Regions from separate parts of the Microbacterium invictum genome, predicted to be linked through region 1. Evidence: predicted binding sites of a transcription regulator. Region 1 holds the regulator's gene; the other holds the start of a gene.
The links. The regulator LexA, encoded in region 1, represses DNA repair genes until DNA is damaged. The targets are predictions, from matches to a motif close to TCGAACANNTGTTCGA.

Region 1 (3,348 bases):
AGGTCAGGAACAGGGTCTTCGGGCTGACGACTCCGGGCGCGTGGGCGGTCGGACCGCCGTGGACGAGCACGACGTAGGGAGGAAGGGCGGTGACCGGTCCCGCCACATGCGGGTGCGTCGGGGGGAAGTCCACGGCGTGGACGGTACCGTGACGCCCCTCCACGCTGAAGCGCCGGGGGCGGGGAACCCACGACGAGAACTCGCCGTCCTCCCACCGTCCGCCGGTAAGGAGACGGATGCCGGGGTGGGTCGGATCGCTGAGGTCGACGTGCCACAGTCCCGCCGGGGCATCCTCTGGGCTGCCCGAGACGAGGACCTCCGTACCTCGGGCGTCCTCGACCAGGACGTTCCCGACGGCGGGGACCGCGACCGCGGTCACCTCGCCGTCCGACGAGATGTGGACGAGCTCGTCCCGACCGCGGGTGCGGACGGCGGCGACGCCTCCGTCGACGAGCGGCGCGAACCATCGCGACCCGAGCACCCAGAGCGGACCGCCCGTGTCGCGATCGTCCGGGGCGACCGCCTCGGATCGGTCGCCGGACGCCGACACGCGGTGGATGTTCCAGAACCCCGTGACGTCGTCGCACACGAGCAGGGCGCCGTCGGCCGTCCACTCCGGCTGCAGGGCGGCGGACGCGCCGCCGGCCACGCGGCGTCCCGCGGCCTGGTCGTCCGCGAGCCGGCGCACCCGCACCTCGGCGCGGTCCCACGGCATGTGCGGATGATCCCAGGCGAGCCAGGCCAGGGTCGACCCGTCGGGCGAGAGCGCCGGCTGGGCGACGAAGTCGCTCCCCGCCGTCAGCGAGACGATGCGCCCCGCGTCGTCGGCCGCCGACCCGTCGAGGGGGATCTCCACGATGTCGTGGAGGGTGACCTCGCCCGAGATCTCGCGGACGGCGAGCAGCCGCCCCCGGGACACGCGAAGGCCGCCGAGCGACTGACCGGCGACGGAGGGCGTCAACGGGACGGGCTCGGATCCGGGGGTGAGCAGCCAGACCCGCTGGTCCGATCTCTCCACGAACACCAGGGCACCCTCGGGGGTCGCATCCCACGCGCCGCCGCCGTACTCGTGAACGCGCGATCGCGCGTTCCACGGGGCGGGGAGGACGGTGCGGACAGCCTCGGCGGACCCCGGGGAGCCGATCAGTCGGCGGACGGCCGTGCGCCCCCGCTCTTCGGGGACGGTCTCGGCCCACCAGATCTCGTCGCCGACGAAGCGAGCACCGTCCAGGCGAGGCGACGCGGCTGCCACCGCCTCCGCGGTGATCGCCGACGGCCAGGTGCCGAACGGCAACGCGGTGCGCGGCGCGTGCGTGGATTCGCGAGGGGAGGGCTCGACCATGCTCCCTACGCTACGCCGGGGAGCTTCCTACGCTTCGCCCAGTCTCCGACGCTGCGCCGCGCGTGCCCCCCGCGACGAAGGAGGCCGAAGGCGACGTCAGACGGCGCGGAGGATCGCGACGACCTTCCCGAGGATCGTCGCCTCGTCGCCGAGGATGGGCTCGAAGGCGGTGTTGCGGGGGAGCAGCCAGGTGTGGCCGTCGCGCTGCCGGAAGGTCTTGACGGTCGCCTCGCCGTCGAGCATGGCTGCGACGATCTCGCCGTTCTCGGCGGTCCCCTGGGCGCGGACGACGACCCAGTCGCCGTCGCAGATGGCGGCGTCGATCATCGAGTCGCCGGTGACCTTGAGCATGAACAGTTCGCCCTTGCCGACAAGCTGGCGGGGGAGGGGGAAGACCTCCTCGACGTGCTGGTCGGCCGTGATCGGGACGCCTGCCGCAATCCGTCCGACGAGCGGCACGAGTGCAGCGTCACCCACGGCGGGAGTGCGGTCGGCGGGGTTCTCGGCGGCCGTTCCGGGCAGATCGATCAGCACCTCCATGGCCCGGGTCTTGCCCGGGTCGCGGCGGAGGTATCCGCTCAGCTCGAGCTGGTTCAGCTGGTGGGTGACGCTGGACAGGGATTTGAGGCCGACCGCGTCGCCGATCTCGCGCATGCTCGGCGGGTACCCGTGGCGGGCGATCGAGCGCTGGATCACCTCGAGGATGGCCATCTGCTTGTCGCTCAGGCTCTTGCGCCGGCGTGTCTGCGGCTTGGTGGTCTGCTCGCTCATCTCTGCTCCTGTCTCCCCGGAATCCTCACCGGACCTCCGCGGCGTCTTCGAATGTCGGAGGTCGGTGGTGAGGTGTCCTCGTCGAAACCGTATCCGGTTCCGACGGGTGTCCACCGGACCTCGCTCGCGTGTCGCGTTCGATCGTTCGACGGATTCCGACCCGCTTGACAGCATCTCACATCGAAGATAGATTCGGAAGAGAGGTTCGCATCCGCCGGTCCCGGCCGACAGGCGGATGCGAACCTCAGACCCGAAACGACACCGGCTCGGCCGGGAACGGGAGTACACCATGAGCGCGATCACGATCTCCACCGGCACGACGACCCGCCTGCGGCTGACCACGCGTGGACGCCGTGTCCTGGCCTCGCTCGCTGCGCTTCCCGCGGTCGTCGCGCTGAGCGCGGCGATGATCAGCGGCGGGTCCGCGCTGGCCACCCGGGCCGACGGCGGGCCGGCGGCGTCGTTCGACACCGTCACCGTGCAGTCCGGCGATTCGCTCTGGGCGATCGCCGAGCGGGTGGCGCCCTCGGCCGATCCGCGCGATGTGGTCGCCGCCTTCAGCCGCCTCAACGGCCTCGACGCGGGCGTCGTCGCCGCGGGGCAGGAGCTGGCGATCCCCGCCGAGTACTCCGACTGAGCCCGGGGCCGGTCGTGTCGGCGCCGTACGATGGGAAGGATGAGTGCAACACTCGATGACCTCCCCATCCGCGACGATCTGAGGGGACAGGTCCCTTACGGGGCGCCGCAGGCTCCGCTGCCGGTGGCGCTGAACGTCAACGAGAACACCCACCCGGTTCCGCCCGAGGTCGCCGACGACATCCTCGACGCCGTGGCCATCGCCCTGCGCGAGGTGAACCGGTACCCCGATCGGGAGTTCACGGATCTGCGTGAGCACCTGGCGGACTACCTGGGTCACGGTCTGGTGCGGGAGCAGGTCTGGGCTGCCAACGGTTCGAACGAAGTGCTTCAGCACCTGCTGCAGGCCTTCGCCGGCCCGGGCCGCAGCGCGTTCGGGTTCGCGCCGACGTACTCGATGTACCCCCTCCTGACCCGGGGGACCGGGGCCGAGTGGCGGGCCGGGACGCGAGCCCACGACTTCACCGTCTCGGCCGAGAGCGCCGCCGCGCAGGTGGCAGAGGCCGAGCCCGATGTCGTATTCCTCTGCGCGCCGAACAACCCGACCGGTACACCCCTGCCGCTCGATGTCATCGAGGCCGTCTATGCGGCGACGCGGG
Region 2 (3,348 bases), 1.4 Mb from region 1:
GAGATGATGAAGAAGATCCAGTTGGACGCCGATCCGGGGACGCCGACCTCGCCGAGGTAGCCGAAGACGATCATGATGATGTCGGCGATGATCAGCTGCGTGACGAATCCGCGGCGGACGGCGCCGGCGATCGCGAGGATGAGGCCGAACTCCACCAGCAGGAGCGGGGTGGTGATCAGCCAGTCGATGTACCGGAGCGGGAGCGTGGCGTCGACCTCGGCCGCGGTGATGTCACCACCGGGGAACTGCACGACGTCCTTCATGACGTAGTAGAGAATGGCGGCGACGAAGGTGATGACGGCCGCATAGCTGGCCACCGACCGGTACTCGGGTTTGAGATCACCTCGCTCCATGAAGAACCAGAACGTGCCGGCCGCCATCGCGACGAAACCGAGCATGAAGAACGACTGCACGAGGGAGAAATCCATGACGACTCCTGAACAACGGCGGCGGGGAAGCCGAGGGCTCAACGTCGGTGTCGGCCGGTGCTGAGAGGTGCCGGGACAGCGCCTGTGTTCAGGCTAGGACCGTGATTTGACATCGGGGCCAAAGCATAGTAAAGGTCTCTCGATCGCGAGGGATCGTCGGCTACCCGTAGGTGGGAGCGGCCGGAAGGCCGAAGAACTCCTCTAAAGTTGTGAAGCCGTTTTCATGCATCGCCCGCGCGAGGTCGGTCCCGACGTAGCGCAGGTGCCACGGCTCGGGCGCGTAGCCCGTGACATCCGTCCGGCCCTCCTGATAGCGCACGATCCAGCCGAACTCCCACGCGTGAGCGGCCACCCAGGCGCCCTGCGGCGTGGCAGCGAGGTCGTCGAGGGTGCCGCACGCTCCGTCCGCGCAGGGCACGACGTCCGCGGCGAGACCCGACTGATGCTCGCTGTGCCCGGGCCGGGCACTGACGAGGTCGGCGCCCTCGGTGCCGCGGTCGGCGACCTGCACGCCGTACGACGTCTGCTGGGTCGTATAGGAGCGGTAGGCGCTTTGCAGCCCGATCTCGCCGACGCCCGCCGCGGCGGCGGCCGTCACCATCGCCGTGAGGGCGGAGGCGGCGTCGGGTGCGAGCGCGCCCTCGCCGAGGTTGCGGACACCCTCGGGGAAGACCACCGAGGCGGGAGCCCAGTCGACCGGGGCGAAGGGGCGGATCTTGTTGACGACCACCCAGCTGAGGGTCGGGTCGTCCAGGCGCAGGCACGCTGCGGTGCCCGTGACGATCGCGTCGCGGAACGGCAGGGCACCGCCGACGGCGGCGATGACGGCCGCCTCGTCCTGCGCCGCCAGCGCGGACGTCACCGCCGGGTTCGCGCACAGGTCTTGGCCGGCGACCTGCTGCTCGACCGGCTGCGCGGGAGGAAGATCGGTGGCCGGCACGGGCGCGAGCGGCGGCGGGGTGGGCGCGGCGGTCGCCGGGGCGATGAGGGCGCTCAGCGGAGTCGGGGGCTCGGATGTCTCGGGCGCGGCGACCGTGGGGGGTGGCGGCTCGGGGGTGAGACCGGCGACGGCGGCGGTGACGCTGGCGCTGGAGCCGAGGACGAACGCCGCGACGACAGCTGCCGCGACCGGGATCGACGTCCACCGGCGATGGCGCCGGCGCACGTGCCGGGCGAGCGGCACACCCGGTCCGCCGAGAGAGGATGCGCGCCGCGCCGGGACCGCGTGATCCGCCCGCGTCGGCGCAGCACCGAGCACCCGCGCGCGCTCTCTGGCTTCGCGACGGGTGAGGGGAGGAGTGTGAGGGACGGGCGCCTGCACCCCCTCATTCTTCCCGGCTGCGCGTCCGGTGGCCAGTCCGGTCGGCGGGCCTTCGATAATGCGGTCATCCGACCTTGACAGACATTCGAAGACGTGTTCCCCTTGATGCATGCGATGGCAGGGGCAGCAGTTGGGAGTGGCGGATGCCGCGGCGCTGCCCGGCCTGGAGTACCTCAATGGTCTGGTGCGGTCGGTGACCACACCCGAGTTCGCGGGTATCACGTTCCACGAGGTCATGGCGAAGTCCGCCCTGAACCGCGTGCCGGGATCGTCGGCGATGCCCTTCGACTGGACGATCAACCCCTACCGCGGCTGCAGTCATGCGTGCTCCTATTGCTTCGCCCGGGGAACCCACGAGTACCTCGAGCTGGATGCGGGCAAGGACTTCGACTCGCAGATCGTCGTCAAGATCAACGCCGTCGATGTGCTGCGACGCGAGCTCGCCAAACCGACGTGGCTTCGCGACCCCGTGCAGCTGGGCACCAACACCGACCCGTACCAGCGAGCCGAGGGGCGCTACCGCCTGATGCCTGGGATCGTCGACGCCCTGACGGCATCGGGGACGCCGTTCTCGATCCTGACGAAGGGCACGCTGCTCCGACGCGATCTGCCGCTGCTGGCCGAGGCCGCGGCATCCGTCCCGATCACCCTGGCGATGTCGATCGCCGTCTTCGACGACGGTCTGCAGGCCGCGCTCGAGCCGGGGACGCCGAGCGCGGCGGCGCGGCTCGACACCGTGCGTGCGGCGGTGGATGCGGGATTCTCGGTGACGGTGTTCCTCATGCCGATCTTGCCGCACCTGACGGACTCGATCGCCGCGATCGACGAGGCTCTCCGCCGCATCCGCGACGCGGGCGCGACGCGCGTCGTCTACGGCGCCCTGCACCTGAGACCGGGGGCGAAGGAGTGGTTCCTGCAGTGGCTGGCGCGCGAGCATCCGGAACTGGTGTCGTCGTACCGGGGGTTGTATCCGGGGGTCTCGGCGACCGCACCGAAGGCCTACCGCACCTGGCTCGCACGCCGGGTGCGTCCGCTCCTTCGCGCGTATCGCCTGGAGGGCGGAGCGGAGGATGACGCGCATCCGCGCGCCGCTCGGTACACGGGGTTGGCGGGGAGCCCGGGGACGGGGAGTGCACCGCTCCCGCACGAGGCCGCCGACCGTGCGCGGCTGGCCGCGTCGGTGATGACGACGTCGCGCGGGCGGCGCGCGGCGGCGCCGCCCACTCTCTTCTGAGCGGTTCTTCTGAACGTGAGCCCGCGGCGCCGGGCGCGCTCCGAGCCACCCGAATCGCGACGAGCCACCCTGGGATGCAGGGTGGCTCGTCGCGGATGGGGTGGTTCGACGCTCAGCCGGGGCCGTGAGAACGTACCCGCGAGGGAGCAGCGTCAGGAGGTGAGGTCGGCGACCGTCGGGCGACCCGCGAGGGCCTCGACGACCTCGTCGCCAGGACGCGCCTCTTCGAACGGCGCATCGATCTCGGCGCGACTCAGCAGCTCCGACATGCGACGACGACGCTGACGGGTCACGAGGGTGACCACGGTCCCGGCACGCCCCGCGCGGCCGGTGCGGCCCGAGCGGTGCAGGTACGTCTTGTATTC

Region 2: a site for LexA is predicted at 1,835-1,850, ahead of T9R20_RS01075 (Rv2578c family radical SAM protein). Genes of this name have one in related genera too.

The regions. Positions count from the first base shown of each region.
Region 1 covers NZ_CP139779.1:2,318,653-2,322,000, reverse strand. The annotation lists gene T9R20_RS11265 (prolyl oligopeptidase family serine peptidase) at 1-1,342, opposite strand, end outside; gene lexA (transcriptional repressor LexA) at 1,439-2,113, opposite strand; gene T9R20_RS11255 (LysM peptidoglycan-binding domain-containing protein) at 2,403-2,750, shown strand; gene T9R20_RS11250 (histidinol-phosphate transaminase) at 2,790-3,348, shown strand, end outside.
Region 2 covers NZ_CP139779.1:206,383-209,730, reverse strand. The annotation lists gene T9R20_RS01085 (bacteriorhodopsin) at 1-428, opposite strand, end outside; gene T9R20_RS01080 (M15 family metallopeptidase) at 589-1,749, opposite strand; gene T9R20_RS01075 (Rv2578c family radical SAM protein) at 1,859-2,983, shown strand; gene T9R20_RS01070 (DEAD/DEAH box helicase) at 3,136-3,348, opposite strand, start outside.